Regions from separate parts of the Thalassobaculum salexigens DSM 19539 genome, predicted to be linked through region 2. Evidence: riboswitches for the same ligand, from Rfam matches in the RefSeq annotation. Region 2 holds a riboswitch; each other region holds the start of a gene.
What was found. A riboswitch is a leader RNA that binds a small molecule or an ion and turns the genes downstream of it on or off. The one in region 2 is predicted to bind thiamine pyrophosphate.
Positions count from the first base shown of each region.

Region 1 (9,476 bases), on a different contig from region 2:
TGCCCTATATCCCGGGAAATCCGGATTTCGGGACCAAGATCCAGATCCGATACGGCATCGTCGGCGCAGTTTAGCTGGAGTTACTTTCCGGCAAAGCGCCGGAAAATGGCGCGCCCAGCAGGACTCGAACCTGCAACCGTCCGCTTAGAAGGCGGATGCTCTATCCAGTTGAGCTATGGGCGCCCTGGCGCCACACAAAGCGGCGGCTGGTGGACGTCAGTGGGTCCAGTTGCTGCGGCGGTTGAACGCGAAATTGTCGGCATAGGCCTTCGGCTTCAGAACCCGCTCACGCGGCTCCTGCACCGTGAAGGCGAAGCCGTGCTTGCGGGCGAAGGCGATCGCCTCGTCCTTGCTGTCGAACGGGATGCGGACCTGATTGGTCGTGTCGCCTGCCGACACCCAGCCCATCAGCGGCTCGGGAATGCGGCGGGACTCGGCCCGGTATTCCAGCATCCAGGCGTTGGTCTTGGCCCGTCCCGACTGCATGGCGGTCTTCGCCGGCTTGTAGATCCGCACCATCATCGCAAGGCCGCTCCTCACTCTGTCGCCGTCCAACCCTTTGGCCGGCAAGTATATCCGATGTCGTGGTCGGGGTGGACGGATTCGAACCGCCGGCCCTCTGCTCCCAAAGCAGATGCGCTACCAGGCTGCGCTACACCCCGTGCCCCGACATCCCTGGCAGATGGATATCCGCACAACCCCGGCATCGCAAGCCGAGAGTCGCCTCGCCTTTCCATCCCGACGCTGCCTCCGAACCTCGGATCGCCGGAAATCCGGGGCCTGCGGTCGGGTTCCGACAGTGCGGCCGCGCATGGCTTGCCCAGCCCGCGGCTGTCGGTCACCCTCTGCGCCGCACCCGGTATCCTCTGACGAGACACACATGGCCAACCGATCCCTGACATTCGACGCGACGCTCTACGCCTATCTGACCGAAATCGGCGGTCGCGAGCCCGAGATCGGCGCCCGGCTCCGCGCCGCCACCGCCGCGATGCCCAGCGCGGGCATGCAGATCTCCGCCGACCAGGGCAACGTCATGGCCTTCCTGGTGGAACTGCTGGGGGTGACGCGCGCGGTGGAGGTCGGAACCTTCACCGGCTACTCGGCGCTGCGCATGGCGCTGGCGCTGCCCGAGGGCGGCTCCCTAGTGTGCTGCGACGTCAGCGACGAGTTCACCCGGATCGGTCGTCCGTTCTGGGAAGAGGCCGGGGTCGCAGACCGCATCGATCTGCGCCTGGCGCCGGCCACCGAGACCCTGCAGGCGATGATCGACGGTGGCGAGGCCGGCACGGTCGACCTGATGTTTATCGACGCCGACAAGCCGAACTACGACGCCTATTACGAGATGGCCCTGGTGCTGGTGCGCAGCGGCGGGCTGATCCTGGTGGACAACGTGCTGTGGTCCGGCGCAGTGGTGGACGATGAGGACCAGAGCGACAGCACCCGGGTCATCCGCGCCCTGAACGCGAAGATCCGGGCGGACGAGCGGGTCTCCATGGCCATGCTGGGGATCGGCGACGGGCTGACCCTGGTGCGCAAGCGGGGGTGAGGTCGATCCTGTATTCTCTCAACCGACATCCCGAACGCCACCGAGCTTGATCCGGGGGCGGGTTGGGATGACAGGAGCCAGTCCATTCCGTCGAGCACTCTGCTACCGCATCGCCTCGGAGGTCACCAGCGCCCCCGGGGCCAGGCCCAACCGGTCGGCGGTACCGCCCGGAAGTTCCAGCACATAGCGCACCCGGCGGCGTGAGGAGATCACCGCTTCCGAATGCGGCACCGCGCGCTCGTGGATCTGCGTCACCCGGCCGTCGTCAGAGATGAACAGCATGTCGAGGGGGATCTCGGTGTTGCGCATCCACATGGCGATCCGCTCGCGCCGGGGGAACAGGAACAGCATGCCCCGATCCTCGGCCAACTCCTTGCGGAACATCAGGCCCCGCGCCCGCTCGTCCGGTGAGTCGGCGATCTCCACCTGGAACGGGTGCGCGACCCCCTCCTCGGTCGTGACTGTCAGCGGCACGAGCTCCGCCGCCCAGGCGGCGGCCGGGGCGAGCAACAGGAAGACGGCAAGAACTAGGTTTCTCATGGCGACAGCACGGCCTCGGCCAGACGGTGGATCTCGTCGCGGACGGGGCCGCGATTCGGCGGATCGGCGATCGTGGTGAACCAGTGCTCCGGCGGGTTGCGGCCGCGGCTGTGGTTCCATTCCAGGCCCCGCAGCACGTCCTCCGCGGCGCCAAAGGTCGGCACGTCCGGGTCGATTCCGTTCAGGGTCGCCCAGATCCCGGTCCAGGCCCGGGCCACCGACCAGGGATTATAGCCGCCGCCGCCGACCACCAATACCCGGGGCGCGCAATGCACCAGCCGTTCCACCGCCGCCCACAGGGCGCGGTTGGACAGGTCCAGCTTTGCCTGCGGGTCGTCGGCAAGGCCGTCGGCACCGGTCTGGATCACCAGCGCATCGGGGAAGAACCGCTCGACCAGGGGTGCGACGGCGGTCTCGACAAGCACCTCCAGCTCGCTGTCGTTGAAGCCCTGGGGGACCGGCAGATTGCGCGCGGTCCCGCCGGCCCGGTCGTCCACGGCGCCGGTGCGCGGCCAGCGCCCGGCCTCGTGCACCGAGACGGTCAGCACCCGGTCGTCGTGGTGGAAGGCGTCCTGCACCCCATCGCCGTGATGGGCATCCAGATCCACATAGGCGACCCGTTCCAACCCGTGGTCGAGCATGGCGAGGATGCCGAGCACCGGGTCGTTGAAGAAGCAGAACCCCCAGGCCATGGCGCGCCGCCCGTGATGGGTGCCGCCGGCGAGGGAATGGATCACCCCGCGCTCCACCCCAGCCAGCAGGGTTCCCGCGAGAATCGAGGCCCCCGACGATGTGGCCGGACGGCGGAAGATCTCGGCGAAGACCGGGTTGCCGTTGCGGCCGATATTGTAGCGGTCTCGGATCTCCTCCGAGACGTGCCGGGTGCGCTCCGCCTCGGCCACCGCGGCAATATAGTCGGGGTCGTGAAACCGGGTGAGCTGCTCGGGTCCGGCCTGCAGGCAGTCGAGATACTGCCCCTCGTCCAGCCAGCCCAGGGCCCGGGCCAGGTCGACCACCGGCGTTACCCGCTGAATAGAAAGTGGGTGGCGGCGGCCATAGACCGAATGGCGGTAGATCTCGTTGGCGATCAGGATCGGCCGGCGCGGAAAGGACGGCGGCGGCGGCTTCAGCACACCCGCGGTCCAGGCCGGGTCGCGCCGGGCGATCACCGACGGGTCGACGATCGGGCTTTGGTCTGAGGGGCTGGCCATGTCCATGTGCCGGACTCTGGAGCGCGCACAGCCGGTTGCCAAGTGGCGAGAGCCCAATCGATCAGATCGCGGATTGCCAAGTCCGCCCGCCCGGTCCATTCTCCGCCTCGCCACTTCGGGGGAGCCGCATCCAGCGGCTGAGAGGTCCGATCTTCGGACGACCCCAGGAACCTGATCCGGTTTGTACCGGCGTAGGGAGCAAGGAGGCTTGCATGCGCGCGAGCGCACCCGCCTATTCGTCAGACAGTCCCCTCGTGAAACGGTTGCGGCCGCTCGCCATCGCCGCCGGTCTGATCATGGCCTGGCAACTGGTCGTCTGGCTGAGCGGCGTGCCCGCCTTCATCCTGCCGGGGCCGGCCGAGGTCGCCGCGACCTGGGTGAAACGCGCGCCGACCATCCTGCATCATGCCGGCATCACCATGCTGGAGATCGTGCTGGGCCTGATGATCGGGGTGCTGGTCGGGCTCGCGACGGCGGTGATGCTGTCGGAATGGCGCCGCCTGCGGCCCTGGCTGCTCCCGATCCTGGTGATCAGCCAGGCGATCCCGGTCTTCGCGCTGGCGCCGATCCTGGTGCTGTGGCTCGGCTACGGCATGGCCAGCAAGGTCGCCATGGCCGCGCTCATCATCTTCTTTCCCGTCACTTCCGCCCTGTATGACGGGCTGCGCCGGGTCGATCCGCTGTGGCTGGAGGCCGCGCGGTCGCTGGGTTGCTCCGGGACGCGGCTGTTCCGCCGGGTGCGGCTGCCGGCCGCCCTGCCCGCCTTCGCGTCCGGCCTGCGGGTCGCGACCGCCGTCGCGCCGATCGGCGCGGTGGTCGGCGAGTGGGTCGGGTCGTCCGCGGGTCTCGGCTACCTGATGCTGCACGCCAATGCGCGGCTGCAGATCGACCTGATGTTCGCCGCCCTCCTCACCCTCGCCCTCATGGCGGTGGCGCTCTACGCCATCGTCGATGCCCTCCTGCGCCGCGCCGTGGCCTGGCAGCCCGGCGAGGCCGAGTCCTGACCAAACATGCCAATCGGAGAGAAACGCATGCGCTTCCTGCTCGCCCTGCTACTCGCGCTTACCCTCGCCACACCGGCGCGGGCGGCCGACAAGCTGACCGTCCTGCTAGACTGGTTCGTGAACCCGGATCACGCCCCGCTCTTCGTCGCCGAGGCCATCGGCGCCTTTGAGGCGGAGGGGCTCGAGGTGGAGATGATCGCCCCGGCCGATCCGAACGACCCGCCGAAGCTGGTCGCCGCCGGAAAGGCGGAGGTCGCCATCTCCTACCAGCCGCAACTCCATATCCAGGCGGATGTCGGCCTGCCTCTGGTGCGGTTCGGCACGCTGGTCGCCACGCCGCTGAACACGCTGGTGGTGCTGGAGGACGGCCCGATCAAGGAAATCGCCGACCTGAAAGGCCGCAAGATCGGCTTCTCCGTCGGCGGCTTCGAGCACGCGGTGCTGGGCGCGGTCCTCAAGAACGCCGGGCTGGGCAAGGACGACTACGAGCTGGTAAACGTGAACTTCTCGCTGTCCCCGGCCCTGATCTCCGGCCAGGTGGACGCGGTGATCGGCGCCTATCGGAATTTCGAGCTGAACCAGATGGATATCGTCGGCAGGCCCGGCCGTGCCTTCTATGTCGAAGAGCACGGCGTGCCGCCCTATGACGAGCTGATCTATCTGACCAACAAGAAGCTTGTGGGCGATCCGCGTCTGAAGCGCTTTCTCAACGCGATCGAGGTCGGCACCCAGTACCTGATCAACCATCCGGACGACTCGTGGCAGAAATTCATCGAGCTGAACCCGGATCTGGACGACGAGCTGAACCGTCGGGCCTGGCGGGACACCCTGCCCCGCTTCGCCCTGCGGCCCGCCGCCCTCGATATCGGCCGCTACGAACGTTTCGCGGCCTTCATGAAGGCGGCGGGGCTGATCGAGACCACCCCGCCGGTGGAGAGCTACGCCACCGCCCTGCGGTAGGCGCTGCCGGCGCTCGGCACGCGGCTCGCCTCGATATGGGCCGCGTAGAGATCGCGGGCGGCGCGGAAGATCGGCCCCGGCTGAAGGTCCCGCGCCTCCCAGCCGGTCACGGTCTGCACTTTGCCCATGTTACCGGTCGTGAAGATCTCGTCGGCTTCGTCGAGATCGGCCGGGGTCACGGTGCGCTGGACCACGTCGATACCGGCGCCCGCAAGCAGGGAAGCGACCCGGTTCTTGGTGATCCCGTCAAGGAACGTGCCGTTCGGCTTCGGCGTGATCGCCACCCCGTCCTTGGCGAGCCATAGATTCGCATGACTGAACTCGGCCACGTTGCCGTCGTGATCGCGGACCACGCCGAGGGAGAACCCTTTCGCCATCGCCTCGCGCCGGGCGCGCTGGGAGTTCGGATACAGACAGCCGGCCTTGGCGTCGGTCGGCGCCTGGTCGGGGGCGGGCCGGCGGATCGACGTCATCGTCGCCTTGCCGGCGTTCTCCGGCGGCATCGGCGCCTCGAAGATCGCCAGGGTGAAGCGGATATCGCCGGTCTCCGGCAGGATCGAGCCGCCGCTGCAGAACACCATCGGCCGAAGGTAGTAGTCCTTGTCGGCCGGCAGCAACTCCAGCCCCTCGATGCAGAGCCGGTGAACCTCTTCGGCCGTCAGCGGGCAGGTCATGCCGATCGCCGCGGCCGACCTGATCAGACGTGCGCAATGCCGGTCGAGATCGGGCGCGCAGCCGGCGATCGCCCTGGCACCGTCGAAAACCGTGTTGCCCGACCAGAACGCCAGATCGAGCGGCCCCGACACCAGCGGCTGTTCATTGCGCCATTCGTCGCCATACCAGAACACACCTTCCATAACGATCCTCCTGTGGGACATAAAATTATTATGTCAGGATTTCTGTCCTATTTTAGGTCAGTGTTCCATACCGATTTTCGCAAAAGGCTTTGCGCCAACGCGGTGTCAGGGTGACAACCGCCCGGGAAAACGGCGCAGGGCACACAGCGCCGCATTGCCTCGAACCGGCGCGCCCGTTAGGGTTTCGGCCCGCAGTTGAACCATAAGAAACCGAACCGGAGACGGCCCGATGGCGATCAAATCGATCCTCTGTCACATGGCGAACGACGACAGGCACAGGGATCGCCTGGAACTCGCCATCCAGTTGACAACCCGGTTCTCCGGACACCTCGACGTTCTCTACAACACGGCCCCCGTCGCCATGCCCGCCGGGGCCGCCGGCCGGGCCGCCTCGAATGTGTTTCTGGCCGAGCAGCGGGACATCGCCAAGAAGAAGGCCGAGGCGATCCGCCAGGAACTGGATGAGCGCTTCGCCAAGGTCGATGTCGGCCACGCCTATCATCAGACCGAGGGCGATCACGTCGAGAAGCTGGCCGAATACGCCCATCTGAGCGACCTGGTCATCGTCTCTCAGGCACCGCCGAAAGGCGTGACCAGCAACATCGCCCTGCACCATCCCGAGGAGATCGCGCTCGAGGCCGGGTGCGCCACCCTGGTCCTGCCCCATGAGGAGGAGTTCTGGGCACCCGGCCGCAGGGTCGGCAAGCGCGTCGCCGTCGGCTGGCGCAACTGCAAGGAGGCCAGCCGTGCGGTGCGCGAGGCCATGCCGTTCCTGCTCGAAGCCGAGGACGTGCATGTCTTCACCGAGGAGGAGGAAGCCCAGTCGCTCAAGGGCGTTGGGATCGGCCGGTACCTCTCGATGCACGGCGTGAAGGCGACCGTGCATACCGACATTCACGACGAGGGCAATATTGGGGAACAGCTCCTGACCCGCGCCGCGGCCTATGACTGCGATCTGCTCGTGATGGGCGCCTACAGCCGGGCGCGCTGGCGCGAGCTGCTGATGGGTGGGGTATCCGAATATGTGCTGCACCACCTGGACCGCCCGGTCCTGATGTCCCACTGATCGCACTGTCTCACCGACCGGGTCGGGGGCACCCCTCGACCGAACCGAGGAGGATCCACATGGACGGCGGCACGACCGGGGACGGCACGGCGCGTAAGGTCTCTTTCACCCAGATGAAGGATGGCACGCGCGAGGACTATCTGCTTCTGGCCGAGCACGAACATGCCTATCAGTCGGGAACGGCGGACCGGCTCCTGGCAGAGCTGCGCCGCCAGGGCGAGCAGACCCTGGAGGGCTACAAGATCAGCCGGCTGGAGCACGGTCTGCAGTCAGCCGCCCGGGCCGAGGCGGATGGGGCCGATATCGACTGGATCGTCGGCGCCCTGCTGCACGACATCGGCGACGCCCTCGCTCCGCAGAACCACGACCGCATGGCGGCGGAGGTGATCCGACCGTTCGTGCGCTGGGACGTGAGCTGGGTGGTCGAGCATCACGGGATCTTCCAGATGCTCTACTACGCCCATCACTACGGCTGGGACCGCGACGCCCGCGACCGGTTCCGGGACCACCCGTGCTTCCAGCTCTGTGCCGACTTCTGCGAGCGCTGGGACCAGGCCTCTTTCGACCCCACCTACCCGACCCCGCCGCTGGAGCATTTCGAGCCGATGGTCCGCGCCGTCTTTGCCCGCAAGGCGTACGATCCGGCCGTGATCCGTGAGGGGGAGACGACTTCCCTCACCGCCTGACGGGGTCTACCGCAGGACCTAAAAGGAAAGGCCGAGCTCCCCTCGAGGGCGCCCGGCCTTTTTTCATGCCGTCGTGTCGACGCCCCGTCAGGCGAAGAACACGAAGCTGATCAGGAGGAAGATCGGCATCAGGATCAAACCCGACCAGATCATATATCCGAAGAAGCTCGGCATCGCGATGCCACGCTCCTCGGCGATGGCCTTGACCATGAAGTTCGGTGCGTTGCCGATATAGGAGTTGGCGCCCATGAACACCGCACCGGCGGAGATCGCCAGCAGGGTGTTGGCCATCGGCCCCATCAGCTCCTGGGCGTCGCCGCCGGCGGTGTTGAAGAACACCAGGTAAGTCGGTGCGTTATCCAGGAAGGACGACAGAATGCCGGTCAGCCAGAAATAGGCCATATTCACCGGCTCTCCCGTCTCCGTCGACACCGCCGACACCACGTCGCGCAGGGAACCGTCGGTGCCCGCCTTCAGAATCGCGATCGCCGGAATGATGGTCAGGAAGATGCCGGCGAACAGCTTGGCCACCTCCAGGATCGGGAACCAGGTGAACCCGTTGGCCAGGCGACTCTCCAGGCTGGTGACCTTCCAGGAGATGAAGGCGATCGCCAGCAGCAGGACGTCGCGGACGATATTCTGGATATCCCACGGCACATGGTAGATCACGAGGCTGATGCCCGGCTTCCACACGCCGGACAGCAGGACCGCGCCGACCACGCCGGCGAGCAGCAGAATATTGAACTTGCCCTCCAGAGCGATTTTTTCGCCCGCCGTGCTCGGAACCGCCCGGACCTCCTCGCTCTCCTTGGCCCAGAAGTACTTGTCGATCCCGTAGAACAGCACCAACAGGATTACCGAGACCAGCGCCATCGGCGCCAGCATATGCGTGGTCGGCCAGAAGAACGACACGCCCTTCAGGAATCCAAGGAACAGCGGCGGATCCCCGAGCGGCGTCAGCGAGCCGCCGACATTGGCCACGAGGAAGATGAAGAACACGACGACGTGGACCTTGTGCTTGCGGTCCTCGTTGGCGTTCAGGATCGGCCGGATCAGCAGCATGGCCGCGCCGGTGGTTCCCATCCAGCTCGCGATCACCGTGCCGAGCAGCAGGATGCCGGTGTTCATCTCCGGCGTGCCGCGCAGGGTGCCCGTCACCCGGACGCCGCCGGCGACGGTGAACAGCGACAGCAGCAGAATGATGAAGGGGATGTACTCCAGCAGCCCGACATGGATGACCTCGTACAGGGCGAGGTCGAACCCGAAGATCAGCGCGAAGGGCACCAGGAAGGACAGTGCCCAGAGTGCCGAGATCTTGCCGAAGTGATGGTGCCAGAACTCACCGGCCACCAGCGGAAAGATGGCGATGGACAGCAGGATGCCGGCGAAGGGGATCACCCAGAGGAGATTGAGCTCGGCGCCGTTCAGATGCGGCGCCCCCTCGCCCGCCGCCATGGCCGACCCGGCGCTGAGCGCCATCAGGGCCATCGCCGCCGGCACGGATCTGAATAAATGGCGCGCCCCGTTCCGGCCAATCGCCCAACTTCCGCCAATCAACGTCTTCGGCATCCTCGTTCGTCCTCCCACGGCGTCTTCGCGACCGATA
Region 1 is NZ_KE384093.1:2,049,184-2,058,659, reverse strand. Features, by position in the region: gene G578_RS0114010 (class I SAM-dependent DNA methyltransferase) at 1-74, shown strand, start outside; tRNA gene G578_RS0114005 (tRNA-Arg) at 107-183, opposite strand; gene G578_RS0114000 (ETC complex I subunit) at 217-540, opposite strand; tRNA gene G578_RS0113995 (tRNA-Pro) at 586-662, opposite strand; gene G578_RS0113990 (class I SAM-dependent methyltransferase) at 881-1,546, shown strand; gene G578_RS0113985 (DUF192 domain-containing protein) at 1,649-2,086, opposite strand; gene G578_RS0113980 (acetoin utilization protein AcuC) at 2,083-3,297, opposite strand; TPP riboswitch at 3,405-3,513, shown strand; gene G578_RS0113975 (ABC transporter permease) at 3,510-4,301, shown strand; gene G578_RS0113970 (ABC transporter substrate-binding protein) at 4,329-5,261, shown strand; gene G578_RS0113965 (branched-chain amino acid aminotransferase) at 5,240-6,118, opposite strand; gene G578_RS0113960 (universal stress protein) at 6,348-7,184, shown strand; gene G578_RS0113955 (HD domain-containing protein) at 7,244-7,870, shown strand; gene G578_RS0113950 (sodium:proton antiporter) at 7,958-9,349, opposite strand.
Region 1: another riboswitch for thiamine pyrophosphate. It lies ahead of G578_RS0113975 (ABC transporter permease); the one in region 2 lies ahead of thiM (hydroxyethylthiazole kinase).

Region 2 (9,476 bases):
ATCGCCAGCGGTGTCGATACCTCTGTGGCGATGCCGGCGGCCGTGCTGCGGATACCTGTCGCCGAACTGTAACCTCCGGTCCGCCGTGCCGGGAGCCAGAGCGGGCCGGGCGTCAGAACGGGTTGGTGACGATTCCGCCTTCTACCCGCAGGGCCGCGCCGTTGGTGGCGCTGGACGCCTTGGAGCAGACGTAGCAGATCATGTTCGCCACCTCTTCCGGCGTGGCGTAGCGCTGGATCAGCGAGGCGGGCCGGCGCTCGGTGAACATGGTGGAGGTCAGCGCCTCCAGTGTCGTGCCCTGCGCCTTCGCACGCGCGGTCAGCCGGTCGTGCTGGGCTTCCACCCAGGTCGGGCCGGGCAGGACGGAGTTGACGGTGACGTTGGTGCCCTTGGTCGCCTCGGCCGCGCCGCGGGCGATCACCAGCTGGGCGCTCTTCGACATTCCGTAATGCACCATCTCCTTGGGGATGTAGATGCCGGACTCGCTGGAAACGAAGACCACGCGGCCCCAGTCCTTGGTGTCGAGCATGTCCTTCAGGTAATGCCGGGTCAGCCGCACGCCGCTCATCACATTGACGTCGAACATCTCCTGCCAGTCCGCATCCTCGATCTCGAAGAACGGCTTGGGACCGTAGATCCCCATATTGTTCACCAGGATGTCGACGCCGGGGACCGCCTCGATCAGGGCGGCGCAGCCCTCGGCGGTGCCGAGATCGGCGACTTGGCCGTGGACAACGGCACCCGGGGCGGCGTTCAGCACTGCTTCCACCGCCTCGGCGACCGGTCCCTCGCTGCGGCCGTTGACGACGACTTCCGCCCCCATGGCGGCAAGTCCCTTTGCGGTCGCCAGGCCGATCCCGCGGGTGGAGCCGGTGACGAGGGCGGTCTTGCCTGAAAGGTCGAGGTCCATGCGGTGCTCCCTGTAACGTCTGTTGGTGTTCGGTGCTGTTGGCTCCGGATCGCAGCAGCCTAGCGCAGTCGACCGCTGCGTCACCATCCGATGTCTTTCTTGAAGACCTTTCAATCTTCCATAGTATTCGGGCGGTTTCTGGCAGGTATTTGCTGTAAAGCGCGAGCAGACCCGTGCCCGGTCTGCGGTGGAACAAGAGGAGTCTGCGTAAGGGTTTTGATAACCATTTACATCCATTCTGCGCTAGGACGCCCGGCCCGCGCGGTTTCGGGCGAACTCACCGTGGCAGAATCCAAATGGCAGTCGGCCCCCTTCATTCCACGCTGCGCCGCCACCCGTCGGCGGAGTCGATCGCGGAGAACTCCGGTCACCTGGTGGTCGGTGAGCCCACCCTGGTCTCGCCGATCGTCGCCCGCGGCCATGCCGCCTGGGCAGCGGCCTGCTGCGAGGGCGCGCTCCCGCTGGCCGACGACCTGAAGGCCGAGGCGCTGGCCGGCATCCTGCCTTATGTGTATCTGGTGGATGTGCTGTCGACGGAGGGACCCGGTCCGATGGAGGTCGCCGACTTCCGCTATCGGCTGGTGGGCACCGATGTCGTTTCCCATACCGCGGCGGACAATACCGGCCGCAGGCTCTCCGATATCGCCGGTCAGGGCAGTCAGGCGACACTGATCCGGCTCTATACGCTGGCGAGCAATGCCGCGGTCCCCGCCGTGCAGCGCATCGCCTATCTGACCAAGAGCGGGTCGCGCCACTGGTACGAGACCATTGTCATGCCGATGACGACCAAGCGTGGCGGGCCCGCCGACCGGTTGCTCGGCGTGGCCGAGCATTTCTGTCAGCGGCGCTGATCCGGCCCCCGCTGGCGCGCGATCTGACACCTCGCGGCCACATCTGCCGCGAAATTGCCTCATCTCGGTCCGCGTCCTGAACAGATCGGCCCCTACTTATGCCATCGACGGCGAAGGCGGCGTTGACGCAACGGCCCGACGTCGCCCCGCTCAACAAATCGATGGAGGGTAGTCTTGATGACCCGTTCACGGACGCGCGCAGGGTTGCGCGCCGCACTTCTGGCGACCGCGCTGGTCGCCGCACCGATGATCGCCCAGCCGATATTCGCCCCGAGCGTCGCCCATGCCCATGGCGAGCTTCCGGGCTCCTTCTCCGAGTTGGTGAAGAAGGCCAAGCCGGCCGTCGTGACCGTGCTGACCAAGACCGCCGGCGGCAGTCCCGAGGTCGGCGGCCAGCAGATCCCCGAGCTGCCGCCGGGCCATCCGCTGCACGACTTCTTCGACAAGTTCTTCGGCGGTCAGCCGCCGATGGGCCAGCCGCCGATGGGTCAGCAGCAGGCGCCCCGTCAGGCGCGCGGCCTCGGCTCCGGCTTCATCATCGACGCCGGCGGCACGATCGTCACCAACAACCACGTCATCGACGGGGCGGAGGAGATTACGGTCGTGCTGGACGACGGCACCGAGCTCGACGCCACCCTGGTCGGACGCGACCCGAAGACCGATATCGCCGTGCTGAAGGTTTCCAGCGACACGCCGCTGCCGACGCTCCCCTGGGGCGACAGCGACCAGCTCGAGGTCGGTGACTGGGTGGTCGCCATCGGCAACCCGTTCGGTCTCGGCGGGACGGTGACGTCCGGCATCGTCTCGGCCCGTGGCCGCGACATCAATGCGGGTCCGTATGACGACTTCATCCAGGTCGACGCGGCGATCAACCGCGGCAATTCCGGCGGCCCGCTGTTCAACACCGACGGAAAGGTCGTCGGCATGAACACGGCGATCTTCTCGCCGAACGGCGGCAATATCGGCCTCGGCTTCTCCGTGCCGGCCAATCAGACCCGGGCGATCGTCGCCGAAATCCTGGAGAAGGGCTCGGTGGAGCGCGGCTTCATCGGCGTGCGCATCCAGCCGGTGACGCCGGAGATCGCCGACAGCCTGGGCCTCAACTCCGAGGACGGCGCGCTGGTCGCCGATGTCGACCCCACGGGTCCGGCCGGCCAGGCGGGCCTGAAGGCGGGCGACGTCATCCTGCGCTTCGGCAACACCGCGATCACGGAGGTCCGCGACCTGACCCGCGCGGTGGCCGACGTCGATCCGGGCGAGAGCGCCAACCTGACCGTCTGGCGTGACGGCACGGGCCGCGACCTGGCGGTCGAGGTCGGTTCCTTTCCGAAGGCCGAGCAGATGGCCGAGGCGACCACCGGCGCTCCCGACGCCGAGGGTCTCGAGGTCGCACCGCTCGGTGTGACCCTGGGCGACCAGGAGGAGGGTGCCGTCGTGCTCTCCATCGCGCCGAACGGCGCCGCCGAACTGCGCCCCGGCGATGTGATCGCCGCGGTCGGCCAGTCGCAGGTCGCCAATGCGAAGGAGGCCCGGGCCGCGATCGACGCGGCGAAGTCCGGGCACAAGAAGTCCGTGCTCCTGCTGGTCCGGCGTGACGGCCAGCAGCGCTACGTGGCGGTGCCGTTGCGCGACGCGTAAGTTACCGGCACCTTTAGGGCCGTGCACCGTGTATCCCCAGCGGTGTGCGGCCCTTTCACCCCGAGCGGTGCGCGACCCTTTCGCGTCGTGCCGGAGCGTCGCGTCCATGGATATCAGACAGCTCCAGTACCTCGTGGCGCTCGCCCGCGAGCAGCATTTCACCCGCGCCGCCGAGGCCTGCGGGATCACCCAGCCCACCCTGTCCGGCCGCATCCGCCAGCTCGAGCATGAGCTCGGCGTTCCCATCGTGCTGCGCGGCCAGCGCTATATCGGCCTGACCAACGAGGGCCAGCACATCCTGAAATGGGCGCAGCGCATCCTTGAGGATTGCGACAGCCTGCGCGACGACCTCTCCGCCCTGTCCGGTGCGCCGGAGGGCCGGATGGTGCTCGGCGTCATTCCCTCCGCGCTGGCCGCCGTGCCGCCGCTGACCGAGTTGCTGCGCCGGCGTTTTCCGAAGCTCACCTTCAGCATCCGCTCGCAATCCTCAAAGGACATCGAGCGGCATCTGGCGGAGTTCTCCATCGATGCCGGTATCACCTATCTCGACAGCGAGCCGATCGACATCACCTCCTCGCAGCCGCTGTACCGCGAGCGCTACCGGCTGGTGGTGCGCGAGGACCATCCGCTCGCCGGCCGCGACAGCGTCGCCTGGGCCGAAGCCGCGGAACACGCGCTCTGCGCGCTGACCCCGGACATGCAGAACCGGCGGATCATCGACCGCGCCTTCGCCAAAGCCGGCTGCCATCCGCATCCGGAGATCGAGAGCAATTCGGTGATCAATCTCTGCGCCTATGTGCAGACCGCCGGCCTGGTCAGCGTGCTGCCCGAGGCCCTGACCCGGGTGGTCGGGGAGGGGGCGCGCCTCCGGGCGATTCCGCTGGTGGAGCCGGTGGTGGAGCACATGATCGGCGTCGTCGCGCTGGACCGCGAGCCGATGTCGCCGCTGGTCGAGATGCTGCTGGAAGCGGCGAAGGGCTATCCCGACCCGTTGGCGCCGTAGCGGGAATACGGCGCTCCTGGTCTGGTTGTCGCGCAGGTCGGTTTGCCGTATAGAAAGATCGGACCGGATCGTAATTTTGATCCCAGAAGGGCATATCGATGGTTACCAGATCCGTCCGCCCCGGTGTGCGCGGTATCGCCGACGACGCGGGATCGGCCGTCCCGCCGAAACCGGGAGAGTGGGATTGGACCGTCTCCCTGATCGACCCGATGCTTCAGGGTCTGCTGCAGACCTGGCAATCGAAATGCCGGCACGGAATGCTCCCGGCGCGTCGCGATTTCGATCCGCTGGACATGCGGGACTGCCTTGGCTGGCTTTTCGTGGCGCAGGTCGAGCCGGAGATCGACGACTTCCGCTACACCCTGATCGGCACCGAGATCACCGAGCATGTCGGCCGCGACAATACCGGCCGCCGGATCGGTGAGGTGTTCGGGCCGGCCGGGCTCGACCTCTACAGCCAGGTCCGCGATTCCCAGCGGCCGGTCCGGGTCTGGGGCGTCGTCGATTGGCTCGACAAAGAGCACAAGTCCTACGAGACCCTGCTGCTTCCCCTGGCGGATGACGGCAGGACTGTGGACCGGTTCATTGGTGCAATGGTGTTCGGCTCGGCGAAGTAGGGCCGCGCCCGGCGGAACAACAGCCATCTTGCGAACTCCCGGTTCCGTCGCCACGTTGAGAGCACGCACGGGGGCGTCCGCATCTGCGGGCTGAGAAGTACCCTTCGAACCTGAACCGGATCATGCCGGCGGAGGAAGTTGCGGGTCCGTCGACTGGAGGCGGGCGCCGCTTCGGCCCCGGTGGCGGAAAGGCTCCTATGAAAAGCCCAGGCACGCACCTGAAGACCCTGCGGGACACCGCCCCGCTGGTGCAGAACATCACCAATTTCGTCGCCATGAACGTGGTCGCCAACGCCCAGCTCGCGGTCGGCGCCTCTCCCGCCATGGTGCATGCCATCGAGGAGGCGGCCGAGTTCGCCGGACTCGCCGGTGGGCTGACGGTGAATATCGGCACCGCCGATGCCGGGTGGGAATCCTCCATGGTGGCTGCCGCCCAGGCCGCCTCGGCGGCGGACAAGCCCTGGGTGCTGGACCCTGTGGCGGTGGGCGCGACCGGCTTCCGCAACCGTCTGGCCGCCCGGCTGCTGGCGCTGAATCCGACGGTGCTGCGCGGTAATGCCTCGGAGATCCTGGCGCTGAGCGGCGAGGTCGCCAGCGGCAAGGGGGTGGATTCCGGCGACCCGGTCTCCGCCGCCGAGGATGCGGCCCGGTATCTGGCGCAGCGCACCGGCGGCGTTGTGGCGGTCAGCGGCGCCGTCGATTTCGTCACCGATGGTGACCGCGCCGTGCGGATCGAAGGCGGCGACCCCCTGATGGGCCGGGTGACCGCCATGGGCTGCGCGCTGACCGGCGTGGTGGGCGCCTTCCTGGTCGGCCAGAAGCCGTTCGAGGCCACGGTCGCCGCCCATGCCTGTTTCGGCCTAGCCGGGGCGATTGCCGCCGCGCGTGCCGGCGGGCCGGGCAGCTTCGGCCCCGCGCTGTTGGATACGCTGCATGCGATGACCCCGGAGCAGCTCGACGCCGAGGCCGGGATCGCGGCGGTGTGAGCCTTGGCCCGCTGCGGTCGGGCCCGGTTGGGCCTCGGCCACGCGTCGGGTCATCGGCTAATCACCGGGCGTTGACGAAGCGGGGAGATAAAGAATGGCGATCGACTGGAGCCAGTCGGCGGAGGATGTGGACTGGCGGGAACTGGCGGACCTGGTCCGCGCGGCCCCTCTGGGCGACAAGACGTCCGAGTTTCTGCGCACGGTGTTCACCAACAGCCTGTACCGCGAATTCGCCCGCGAGGACGGCCGTCTGGTCGCCGCCGGGCGGGCGCTGTCGGACGGGGCGGACTGCGCCTATCTCGGCGATATCGTCGTGCTGCCGAGCCACCAGGGCCGGGGGCTGGGCGGTCAGGTGATCCGCCGCCTGCTCGACCGGGTGCGCGATCACCGCAAGATCCTGCTCTACGCCGTGCCCGGCAAGGAGCCGATCTACCGCAAATACGGCTTCCGGCGGATGACGACGGCGATGGCGATCTTCGAGGATCAGCCGGCGGCGTTCGACCGGGGGTATCTGACGGAGGCCTGAGGGACGCGTCGCTCTCCACCCGCACACTCCTCCGTCTTCCCGGGCCTGACCCGGGACCCAGGGCTAGGGCCGCTGGAACTTTGAGGACTTGCAGCCGGCGCTCCGGCAAGCGTCGCCCTCGGTCCCGGCGCGGGGCCGGGAAGACGGGATGAAAAGGTGGGGAGGGGAGATCGTTTGGCTGGGGCATCCTGAGCATGCCCCCACCCGCACACTCCTCCGTCTTCCCGGGCCTGACCCGGGACCCAGGGCTAGGGCCGCTGGAACATTGAGGACTTGCAGCCGGCGCTCCGGCAAGCGTCGCCCTCGGTCCCGGCGCGAGGCCGGGAAGACGGGATGAAAAGGTGGGGAGGGGAGATCGTTTGGCTGGGGCATCCTGAGCATGCCCACGCCCGTACTCCATCGTCTTCCCGGGCCGGACCCGGGACCCAGAGTTGGGGCCGCTGGACCTGTGGGGACGTGCCGCCGGCGCTCCGGCAAGCGTCGCCCTCGGTCCCGGCGCGAGGCCGGGAAGACGGAGGTTTGAAGGCGGGGCGGCACCTTGGCTTCCTCCCGTACCGCGCCGCTTCCGTACCGCCACTCTCCCGCACCGCACCATAGAGCGCGTCTATCAACACATTGAATCGTCCGATTTGACCGCAACTTGCGGCTGAGCCCATCGTCTCCGGAACACTGCGCCGTGTCGGTCGACAGTGCTGGTGAATAGGAGACAGGCACGGATGATCGAGGCTGAGAAATCGCCGCAGAACGGGCTGCCGAATGGGCTGCCGACTGCGCCCGCCGGCGCGGTTGCCGAGGCGACTGCGATCTGCGCCCGCCACCGCAACGATCCGGCGGCCCTGCTGGAGATCCTGCACGACCTTCAGGACCAGACCGGATACGTGCCCGAGGCCGTCCTGCCGACGATCGCGAGTGCGCTGAACCTGTCCCGCGCCGAGGTCCACGGGGTCGTCAGTTTCTATCACGATTACCGCCGCGCCCCCGCCGGACCCGTCGTCGTCAAGCTCTGCCGGGCCGAGGCCTGCCAGTCCATGGGCGCGCTGGCCCTGATCGAGACGGTCTGTGCGGCGCGCGGCATCGCGCTCGGCGGCACCTCCGAGGACGGTGTCACCATCGAGCCGGTCTATTGCCTGGGCAACTGCGGGCTCGCCCCCGCCGCCATGGTGAACGGCAGGCTGATCGGCCGCGCCGATGCCGGGCGCCTCGACACCGCCGTGCGGGAGGCCCGCTCATGACCGTCACGCTGTACGTCCCCCGGGATTCCGCCGCCCGTTCCGTCGGCGCCGAGGCCGTCGCCAAGGCCATCGCCGCCGAGGCCGCCGCGCGTGGCGCCGACGTGACGATCGTGCGCAACGGCTCGCGCGGGATGTTCTGGCTGGAGCCGCTGGTCGAGGTGGAGACCGCCGCCGGCCGGGTCGCCTACGGGCCGGTCGCCGCCGAGGACGTGACCTCTCTGTTCGACGCCGGTCTGCTCGCCGGGGACGGCCACCACGCGCTCGCCCTCGGCCTTACCGAAGAGATCCCGTATCTGAAGCATCAGGAGCGGCTGACCTTCGCCCGGGTCGGCGTCATCGATCCGCTCGACCTCGCCTCGCTCAGCGCCTGGGGCGGCCTCGACGGGCTGAAGGCGGCCCTGGAGATGGACGGCGAGGCGGTCTGCGCCGCCATCACCGAGTCCGGCCTGCGCGGCCGTGGCGGTGCGGGCTTCCCCGCCGGCATCAAGTGGAAGACGGTGCACGACCAGCCGACGGGCCAGAAATACATCTGCTGCAACGCCGACGAGGGCGACAGCGGCACCTTCGCCGACCGCATGATCATGGAGGGCGATCCCTTCACCCTGATCGAGGGCATGGCGATCGCCGGCCTCGCGGTGGGGGCGGAGGACGGCTACATCTACATCCGCTCAGAATATCCCGACGCCATCGCGACCATGACCGCCGCCGCCGCGCTGATGGAGCAGGCCGGCTGGCTCGGCGAGAATATCGGCGGCAGCGGGAAGACCTTCCGTTTGCATGTGCGCCGCGGCGCTGGCGCTTATATCTGCGGCGAGGAATCGTCGATGCTGGAAAGCCTGGAGGGCAAGCGCGGCACCGTGCGGGCAAAGCCGCCGATCCCGGCGATCCACGGTCTGTTCGGCAAGCCCACCGTCGTCAACAACGTGCTGACGCTCGCCACCGTGCCGGTGATCCTGGCCAAGGGGGCCGAGTTCTACAAAGGCTTCGGCATGGGCCGGTCGCGCGGGACCAAGCCGTTCCAGCTCGCCGGCAACATCAAGCATGGTGGTCTGGTGGAGAAGGCGTTCGGCGTCACCCTGCGCCAGCTCGTGGAGGAGTTCGGCGGCGGCACCGCGTCGGGCCGGCCGTTCCGTGCCGCCCAGGTCGGCGGTCCGCTCGGCGCCTATATCGACGACTCCATGCTCGACATCGAGACCGACTACGAGAACTTGGCCGCTGCCCAGGCAATGCTCGGCCATGGCGGCATCGTGGTGTTCGACGACAGTGTCGACATGGCGGCGATGGCCCGCTTCGCCTTCGAGTTCTGCGAGATCGAGAGCTGCGGCAAGTGCACGCCCTGCCGGATCGGCGCGGTGCGCGGCAAGGAGACGGTGGAGAAGATCCAGCGCGGCGAGAACGTGGGCGCCAATCTCGAGCTGGTCGCCGATCTCTGCGAGACCATGCGCGACGGCTCGCTCTGCGCGATGGGCGGGCTGACGCCCATGCCTGTGCTCTCCGCGATGCGTCTGTTTCCCGAAGACTTTCATAATACGCCCTTGATGGCGGCCGAGTAGGAGAGACCGGATGGCCCTTCTCAAAGAGACCGATTTCGGCACGCCGGCCAAGCAGGGCGCCCCCGTCACCCTGACTATCGACGGGGTGGACGTCACCGTGCCCGAGGGCACGTCGATCATGCGCGCCGCCACGCAGATCGACCGGCCGATCCCCAAGCTC
Region 2 is NZ_AUIR01000012.1:18,410-27,885, reverse strand. Features, by position in the region: gene G578_RS0100150 (PAS domain-containing protein) at 1-72, shown strand, start outside; gene G578_RS0100145 (SDR family NAD(P)-dependent oxidoreductase) at 113-910, opposite strand; gene G578_RS0100140 (PAS domain-containing protein) at 1,207-1,761, shown strand; gene G578_RS0100135 (DegQ family serine endoprotease) at 1,939-3,399, shown strand; gene G578_RS0100130 (LysR family transcriptional regulator) at 3,506-4,402, shown strand; gene G578_RS0100125 (PAS domain-containing protein) at 4,501-5,019, shown strand; TPP riboswitch at 5,079-5,174, shown strand; gene thiM (hydroxyethylthiazole kinase) at 5,217-6,005, shown strand; gene G578_RS0100115 (GNAT family N-acetyltransferase) at 6,100-6,531, shown strand; gene G578_RS0100110 (NAD(P)H-dependent oxidoreductase subunit E) at 7,248-7,763, shown strand; gene G578_RS0100105 (formate dehydrogenase beta subunit) at 7,760-9,316, shown strand; gene fdhF (formate dehydrogenase subunit alpha) at 9,327-9,476, shown strand, end outside.

Region 3 (9,476 bases), on a different contig from region 2:
AGCCGGGCGCCGACCGGGTCGAGGCCGAGGGCCAGCCCGGCCAGCGGGGCGTCTCGCAGGGTCGCCAGCCGCGCCGCCCGGCCGGATGCCGTCACCCAGCCGAAGACGCAGAGCGCCAGCGCCACCCCGCCCCAGACCACGGCGAGCATCGGCCAGCCGGCGCTGAGATCGAGGCCGAGGACGGTCAGCGGCGGAATGCCGTACAGCCCGTTGGCCCCGCCGGTGATCTCCAGATTGGTGACGGCCAGCAGCACCAGCTGGGCCAGGCCGAGGGTGGCCAGGGCCACGTAATGGGACTGCAGACGGGCGATCGGCACCGCCACCAGGGCTCCGGCCAGGGCCGGAACGACGACCGACAGGCCGAGCCCGGCCAGCGGCGGCCAGCCCCAGCGCACGGTCGCCAGCGCGAGGGCATAGGCGCCGACCGCGAACAGCGCCCCCTGACTCAGCGCCAGCAGGCCCAACCGCCCGAACACCAGTTGGAAGCCGATGGCGGCGATGGCATAGGTGCCGACCAGGGTGGCGATACGCATGGCGTAGTCGTCGCCCGTCGCGATCAGGACGCCGCCCGCCGCCAGCAGCAGCACCGCGTAGAGAATGGCGCGTCTGTTCACTGCGGTCTCATCTCATTGCCGCCTCATCCCGGATAGCTCATGCCCGGCGCCCCTCGGCCTCGCCGAACAGGCCCTGGGGCCGCAGCATGAGCAGAGCCAGCACCCCCAGATACAGCAGCGCCTCGGCCACCAGATAGGAGACGGCGGCGGCGACCAGCACCTCGAAGACGGCGATGAACAGGGCGGCGAGCGCGGCGCCCCAGATCCGGCCCCAGCCACCGACGACCACGGCGATATACGCCTTCAGCATGAAGGTCGCGCCGTCCGTCGGCGTGACGAAATACTGGTGCGACAGCAGCAGCCCCGCCCCGCCGGCCAGCGCCCCGGCCAGCGCGAAGGTGGCGCCGACGGTGATCCGCAGGTCGATGCCGCAGGCCCGCGCCATCTCCGGATCCTGGGCGGCCGCCCGCAGCCGGCGCCCGAAACGGGTCCGGTGCAGCAGGATGTGGACGGCGGCGCAGAGCACGCCGGCCACCGCGATGGTCGCGAGCTGCTGATAGGACAGCGCCGCGCCGAGCAGCTCGACCATCCCGCCGCCGACCAGGGCCGGCCCCACCCGCGGCTGCGGGCCGGCGCCCAGCGCGATCGCATGCTGCAGGATCAGGCCGACGGCGATGGTCGAGATGAAGACCGAGACCGGCGGCGCGCGGCGCAGGGGCACATAGGCCACCCCCGCCAGCGCCAGGCCGGCGATCGCCATGACCAGCAGCACCCCCGGCAGGACGACAAACCCGGGAAGCGGCACTCCCTCCGGCAGGAGAATCGCCAGTGCGACTGCCGCGAATCCGCCGGCCATCACCAGATCGCCATGGGCGAAATTGACCGCGCCCACGGCATTGATGATCAGCACAAAACCCAATGCCGTCAGTGCGTAAGCCGAGCCGAGTGCCAGGGCCGTTGCCAGGAGCTGGAGCGACGTTTCCACCATCGTCGCATTATATCAGCGCGGGGACGCTCAGCGGATACCGTCAACATTGTCGTAGCGCTTCTTTACCGCAGGCACCCGGCTGCGGCCGTCGAAACACAGGATGATGGCGTCATGGGCCATGTTGCCGGTGCCGTCGGACACGTACTCCATGGCGAGACCCTGGTAGCGGTGGCCGGCCAGCCAGTCCTTCACCTCCGGCCCCGTCCGGGCGCCGTCGGCCAGGGCGGCGAGCACCATGTTCATGCCGTCATACTGGGCCAGGGCGAACGCATCCGGCTCGACCTCGAAGCGGGTCCGGTAGGCCTCGGCGAAGGCGGCGAGTTCCGGGCTGCTTTCGGAGACCGGCGACGACGCGCTCTCGGCACAGACACCCGCCAGGGCGGCCGGCTCCACCAGCGCGGCGGTGGTCGGCTGGTGCAGGGCCGAACCGGCGACGATCCGGCCCTCGAACCCGCGCTCATGGGCCTGGCGCACGGCCAGCGCCGTCGGTCCCGAATGCAGCTGCAGCAGGAGTCCGTCCGCCCCGGCCGCCGCGACCCGTTCCAGAGCCGGCACGAAGTCCTTGATGCCCGGATCGATCGCCTCCTCCAGAACCGGCTCGACCCCGAGCCCGGCCAGGACGCGGACCAGCTCGGCCCGCCCGCTCTGGCCGTAGGCGGTGGTCTGGTAGAGGATCGCCGGCTTCTCCATGCCGAGCTCCTCGACCGCGTAGCGCGCCTGGGCCACCTTCACCACCGCGTCGGTCGGGAAGAAGCGGAACACCACGTCATGGCCGAGTTCCGTCAGCTTGGCTGTCCCGGACACCGTAATCAGCGGCACGTCGGCCCGGTCGGCGATCGGCGCCATGGCCAGCATCTGGGTCCCGAAGATCGGTGCCGCGATGGCGACGGGGTTCTGCCGGTCGAGCGCCCGGCGCAGGGCGGTGACGGCGACCTCCGGCGAGGTGGCGGTATCGGCCACGTCATAGGTGACGGTCACCCCGTCCGGCGGATTGTCCAGCGCCAGCAGCGCCCCGTTGCGCTGGGCGGTGCCCTCCAGCGCCAGGAAGCCGGTGATCGGCACCAGGACGGAGACCGCCAGCGGCTCGGCGGCCCGGGCGGGCTGCGCCGCGCCGGCGAGGACCGCCACGGCGGCGCCCAGGGTCATCAGGGATCGGACGAAGGTCATAGGCATAGCGTCTCACTCCTCCGGGTCCGTTGCCGGGGAGGGATCGAGCGTTCGGCGTTCTCGAAGCAAGGAAAATCGACAACCGCCGTGACGACTCCCTCCGCCGGCGCGACCCGGTTCAGGTTCGATGGGTTTGATCTCAGCCCCCATTGAGGAGGCACCCCAGCATCACGCCATGACCATGGGCCTTGGCCCGGTTCGTGTCAAATCACACAATGCGTGCACTTGAACATCATTATTCTCTTTTTTATCGTTCATCGGTCGGGTGCGGTTTCCATACGTTGTTTGGCGACCGCTGGGTTGGGGGACCGCGACATGAAGATGGACACACCGCAAACTTTGCGTATGCCGCCGGACGGGCCCATTCAGGGACCGTCCAGGCGCCAACAATCCATCGCCCGGTTTCTCACCATGCTTCTGCTCGGCCTGGCCCTGCAGAGTGCCGACCCATTCAACTTTCTGACGTACACCGAACGCAAGACGCTCGACCTGTTCAGTTTCGTGATGGGGCCGGAACTCCGCTCGGATTGGAACGAGGAGATGGCGGTGGTGCTGATCGATGACGTCTTTGTCGAGAACCACTCCCAGTGGCCAATGCCCTATATCGACCACGCCCGCGTCCTGAAGAAGATCCTCACTTTCGAGCCCCGGGCGGTGTTCATTGATCTGCTGTTCGCGAAGGACAAGGACGTCAAAGGTATTGTGCCGCTGATACTCGTCCTCAACGAGTACAAACGTAAGAATATCAGCGTCTTCGTCACGTCGGCCGAATCCAGATCCGGGATGCTGCCGCAGATCGCCAATCTTGTGACGCCGGTCACCACCCGCGTGACCCGGAACGAGATCGACTATCAGGATTATCGGCTGTGGCGACAAAGCTCGATGACCAATCAGGCGCCGGCCAATGCTCTGATCGAGTCCTACTGCGAGCGGACACCGGCCGATCCGGCCAGGCACGCGATCTGGGGCGAGGCCTGCAACCGGCTCCTGGAACAAAGAGAACTCAACCTTCACGCCGACCCGATGCTGCTGCTTTGGGGCACCCGCGAGGCTGAGGCCAATCAGAACGCCTTCAAATGTAATCCAACGGTCGGCGAAAACTGGCAGCGCCAGGTGGTCAACTGGTTCTCGCTGGAGCCGGAGGACACGCTGCAGCGGTGCCCGCGCTATCCCACGCTACTTCTGGACAACCTGCTGGGCGGCTTTCCCGACGACAAGCTCGCGGAATATCTGGGCGACAAGGTCGTGCTCTACGGACCGGAGATCGAGGGCGCGACGGTCTGGACCACACCCCCCACCCACGAGGCTCTGTCGGCCACGTATACCCATGCCACAGCGCTGGAGAACCTGCTCATTTACGGCAATGGCTATTTCGTGAAGGACAAGAAGGTCCTGGGGGTCAGTCTCCAGTTTCTATTCGAACTGGCGATCTGGGTAATGCTCTGCCTGATCGTCGCATTCGGCCGCAACGCCGTCTCCTCCGTAGCACCCGGTCCGAACGACACGATCGCCTATCGCTTCCTGTTCGACCTCTCATCCTTCGTGTTGCTCAACGCCGTCGGGATTCTGCTGACGGTCGTCCAGGTCACCGCCTTCAACATCGCTCCGGCGAATCTGCTCGGCATCATCGCGATCGTCTTCGCCATCTCATCCGTGCACAACTCCCAGTACTTCTCCTACCTGGAGGAACGCCTGCAGGTTCTCGTGCGCGCACTGACCGTTCTGCCGCAGCAACCGCAACGCAACCGTCCGTGATAGCTGCCACAGCACGGCCTACCAGGAGGAAATTCACATGACAGGACACTGGAACAGACGGGCCGCAATCCTGCTGCTCATGGGAACCGTCGGAGTCGGGCTGGTGCCCGGATCCGCAACCGGCGAGCAGGTTATGATCAGCAAGCTGCTCAGCAACGATCTGCCGCTCTACCAGCCGGAAACCATGAGCGAGATCAAACGTCTTTCGGCGTCGGCGGCGAGCGCAAAATTCCCACTGCCCGCCAGCCTTAACGACATCGGCATGTACGATGCCACGATCGACGGGACCCTGTACTGGATCAACCCGGCGGACGTGGTCACGTCAGCAGCGGCCGACCTGAAAGAACGCTGCCATGCCAATGCCGGAACCCAAGCGAGTTCGTCGACGGCCCGCGCCTTCGGCAGTGGTTGCCAATGACCGCCCCGCGCGCATCCGCACTCGTCCTGTGCGCGATGCTGGCCTCGGTCCTTCCGATCGGAACGGCCGCGGCGGACCCCAGCGATCCGGGAGAGAACAACCCTGTGACCACGCGGGAAATCGGTCGCGACCGGCTCTTTGCCGTCTTCGACAGCCATTACGGTGAGATAAAGGCCCGACCGGAGGCGATGCGCCAACGACTCACCGCCGATCGTCGGGCCATGGAAAAGGAGGGTCACGTCTTCCTGAAGGCCTCGAAGGGCAACGCCTTCCTGAATGACCTGGTCTCTCAATGTCTGACCAAGGTGGGGCCGCGCCCCAACCTGCCATTCCAGGTCAATATGGTGGCCTCATGGGACAAGGAAGGCAAACCGGCCAAGGCGATCCTAGCCAATCGGAGCGGGCTGATCCTGATCTCGGTGGCGACGCTCCAGAGCGTGAAGCACGTGGACGAGATCGCCTTCCTGCTGGCCCATGAATACGGTCACGTGGCCATGCAGCATCCCCGGAGCCCGCAAGAATACGAGAAGATGCTCGACGACGACGCCTCCGACGGCGCCAAGCTGTCCGCCCAGGCGATCGCCGCCCTCGCGGGCGAAGGGATCGGCAAGAACATGCTGCTACGCCGGCATGAGGACCACGCCGATTTCTATGGCTTCGATGCGATGCGTGCCTGTTCCTACAACCACACCGCCGCCAATCAGGTCCTGCAGTCGATCGGCGACTGGGACCTCGAGAAGGGCATCTTCGAACGCCAGAAGGAGCTGGAGGGCGAGATGTCGAGCAAGGAAAATGTCGAAAAGGGCGGCCTCGGCAGCATCTTCACCGGACTGGGCAAGGCCTTCGCCCTCGGCGCGGAGGCGATCACCCATGGCGAGACCAAGGATACCCGGCCAAGCGCCGACCGCCGGCAGCTCCTGAATTTCTACGACCAGGAGTATTATGGCGGTGCGGTGAAGTTCGACTTCCCCGCCTTCCGCAGCCGCAACGCGAAATGGACGGCCTATAAGGAGACCAGCGAATGGCGGTCTCTTGTCTCCAAGTATGGAGCCTCGTCCGGACGCTGACGCCGGAGCGCCGAACTGGCCGGCACAAACCTATCCCGCACCGGCCAGTTCGCCGATACTCGCCCCATGCTGCGCGAGGCGATCGATTGGCTGCTGACCCCGTCCCTGCCCCTGGCCCGCCGGTCGGGGCATCTGGGGGAGTTCGTGGCGATCGCCGCGCGCCGGCGGCGCAACGCCGCGGCCTGGGACGGCCATGAAGCACGGTCGCGGGCGGCCGTGCTGCGGGCCGCCGGAGCCGCCGATCCCGCCGGCACCGCCCTGATCCTCGGCGCCGGCCATGTCAACGACGTGCCGCTGGAGGCCCTGTCGGACCGGTTCCGCGCCGTCATCCTAGTGGATCTCGCCTTCGCCCGTGTCACACGGCGGCGCGCCCGACGGCTCGGCAATGTGGTCTGCCACCCCCATGACGTGACCGAGAGCCTGGACGCCCTGGCCGAGATCCGCCAGCCCGCCGCCTGGCTGGACGACCCGTCCGTCTCCTTCGTCGCCTCGGTCAACCTGATCTCCCAGCTCGCCACGGTCGCCAGCCGACACCGCGACGACGCCGAGGGCGAGCGGATCGCCCGGGCCCTGGCCGAGGCGCATCTGCGCTGGCTGACGCGCTTCGCCTGCCCGACCTGCCTCATCGCCGACCGGGAGGTCGAGATCGTCGACCGGGATGGTACCGTCACCGCCACCCTCGACCCCAACAAGGGAGCCGGCCTGCCCGACGCGGACGAGGAATGGGTCTGGGACATCGCCCCGCGCGGCGAGGTAGACCGCCGCTTCGCGGTCCGCCACAAGGTGATCGCGATCGATCGCGTAAACCGCTGACCAGCCATGCGAAAATCATCATTGTGACGGATCGCGGAATGCCCGAAGAACCGCGTGTCGATGCCGGCCGTCTTGGCTGATGCGCCGGCCGGTCCGGGAGCTTATCCTACCTCGATGAACCACCTTCGCGCGGAGACCGCCTCCGCCCCGGACATGCGTCCGGCCACCATCGCCGACATACCGGCGCTTCTCGAGATCGAAGCCGCCTGCTTCGACAGCGACCGGCTGACCCGTCGCAGCTTCCACCGCATGCTGACCCGGGCCAAGGCGAGCCTGTTCGTCGCAGAGACCGCCGGCGGCAAGATCCTGGGCTACGGTCTCGTCCTGTTCCATGCCGGGACGGCGCTGGCCCGGCTGTATTCGATCGCGGTGCGTCCCGAGGCGGCCGGCGCCGGCGTGGGGACCGCCCTGATCGAGCATGCGGAGACCGTCACCCGCGAGCACGACTGCGTCGCCCTGCGGCTGGAGGTGCGGGCCGACAACGCCGCCGCCATCGCCCTGTACGAGCGGCTCGGCTACAGACGGCTGCGGGTCCTGCCGCATTACTACGAGGATGACGGCGACGGCTGGCGCTACGAGAAGCGGCTGCACTGGGTGCCGGGCGCCAACGGCCCGCAGATCCCCTACATCCACCAGACCACGGAGTTCACCTGCGGCCCCGCCAGCCTGATGATGGCGATGGCGGCGCTGAAGCCGGGCTCGGTCCCCGACCCGGACGAGGAACTGCGGATCTGGCGCGAGGCCACGACCATCTTCATGACCTCCGGCCATGGCGGCTGCGGCCCACGCGGCCTGGCGCTCGCCGCCCATCACCGCGGCTTCCGCGCCTGGGTCTGCATCAGCCAGGAGGGCACCCTGTTCATCGACACCGTGCGCTCGCCGGTCAAGAAGCAGGTGCTCCAGCGGGTGCAGACGATGCTGAGCAAGGACCTGAACCAGGCCGGCGTGCCGGTGGACGTCACCCGCACCACGCCGGACGACCTGGAGCAGGCGATCATCGACGGCTGGATCCCCCTGCTGCTGGTCAGTTCCTACCGGTTCAACGCCGAGAAGGCCCCCCATTGGGTCGTGGTCACCGGGGTCGACGACCGGTTTATTATGGTCCACGACCCGGATATGGACGAAGACCTGTTGAAATCGGACATGGATTGCACCCATGTGCCGATACCGAGATCGGCCTTCACCTCCATGACGCGGTTCGGGCGGTCGCGTCTGCAGGCGGTGGTCTACATCGCGAACGGAGAAGCGTGAGTGACACAGCCCGTCGTTCTGATTGACCGGCCGAGCGATCTGCCGACCGCGCCCGAAGGGCTCCGTGTGGTGGCCACCTCCGACTACCTCACCGATCCGAAATCCGCCGGCAAGGGTCCGGTGCGGATCATCAACCTGTCCCGCGATCTGGTCTATCTCGGCCGGGGATACTACGCCTCGCTGCTGGCCGACGCGCGCGGGCACAAGGTGCTGCCGACGGCCGCGACCATCCTGGCGCTGAAGGACCGGGGGCGCGTGTGGTCCGGCGTTCGGGCGGTGGAGCGGGTGCTGCTGCGCGCCCTCTCCCGCATCAAGGAGGCCCCGGAGGCCTCCTTTTCCATCGACGTCTATTTCGGCCGCACCCAGGACGCGCGCTTCGCCCGGGTCGCCCGCGAGGCGTTCGACCGGTTCCGCGCCCCGATCCTGCGCGTCAAGGTGACCCTGGACGCCACCTGGGGCTTCTATGTCCGCGCCGTCAGCCAGCGCACCGTGGACGAGCTGCGGGCCGACGAGCACGACACCTTCGCCGCCGCGCTCGACGCCCATACCAGGCGCGAGTGGCGCGACCCGTCGGCCAAGCGGCCGGTGCGCCACACCCTGGCCGTCCTGATCGACCCCAAGGAGGCGATGCCACCCTCCGATCCCAAGGCGCTGGACGCTTTGGAGCGGGTCGGCGCGCGCATGGGCGTGTCGGTGGAGCGGATCCGCACCCGCGACTATGCCCGGCTGTCCGAGTTCGACGCCCTGTTCATCCGCATGACCACCGCGCTGGACAACCCGACCTGGCGCTTCGCCCGCAAGGCCGAGGACGAAGGCATGCCGGTGATCGACGACCCGACCTCGATGCTGCGCTGTACCAACAAGGTGTACCTGGCGGAAACGCTGCTGGCCAAGGGCGTGCCGGCACCGAAGACCCTGATCCTGGACGCCAAGGGTCTGACCAAGGCGGCGGACGAGTTGGGCTTTCCGATCGTCCTGAAGATCCCCGACGGCTCGTTCTCCCGCGGCGTGTTCAAGGCGGAGAACCCGTCGGAGCTGAAAAAAATCGCCAAGAGCCTGTTCGCCGACAGCGACCTGATCCTGGCCCAGGAATTCATGCCGACGGATTTCGACTGGCGGGTCGGCGTGCTGGACGGCCAACCGCTCTTCGTCTCCCAGTACAAGATGGCGCCGAAGCACTGGCAGATCTACAACCACGGTGCCACCGGTCGCGGCAAATCCGGCGGTTTCGCCACCTTCTCGGTGCAGGACACCCCGAAGGACGTCATCGATGTGGCGATGAAGGCCGCCAACCTGATGGGCAGCGGTCTGTACGGCGTCGACCTGAAGCAGAACGACCGCGGCGTCTTCGTGGTCGAGGTCAACGACAACCCGAACATCGACCAGGGCGTGGAAGACAAGGTGCTCAAGGACAAGCTCTACGAGCGGCTGATCGACAGCTTCATCACCCGCATACGGGCGCG
Region 3 is NZ_KE384094.1:814,421-823,896, forward strand. Features, by position in the region: gene G578_RS27090 (branched-chain amino acid ABC transporter ATP-binding protein/permease) at 1-614, opposite strand, end outside; gene G578_RS0119015 (branched-chain amino acid ABC transporter permease) at 652-1,542, opposite strand; gene G578_RS0119020 (ABC transporter substrate-binding protein) at 1,570-2,715, opposite strand; TPP riboswitch at 2,787-2,884, opposite strand; gene G578_RS0119025 (CHASE2 domain-containing protein) at 3,025-4,464, shown strand; gene G578_RS0119030 (hypothetical protein) at 4,502-4,882, shown strand; gene G578_RS0119035 (M48 family metalloprotease) at 4,987-5,949, shown strand; gene G578_RS0119040 (hypothetical protein) at 6,016-6,762, shown strand; gene rimI (ribosomal protein S18-alanine N-acetyltransferase) at 6,877-8,013, shown strand; gene G578_RS0119050 (RimK family protein) at 8,014-9,476, shown strand, end outside.
Region 3: another riboswitch for thiamine pyrophosphate. It lies ahead of G578_RS0119020 (ABC transporter substrate-binding protein); the one in region 2 lies ahead of thiM (hydroxyethylthiazole kinase).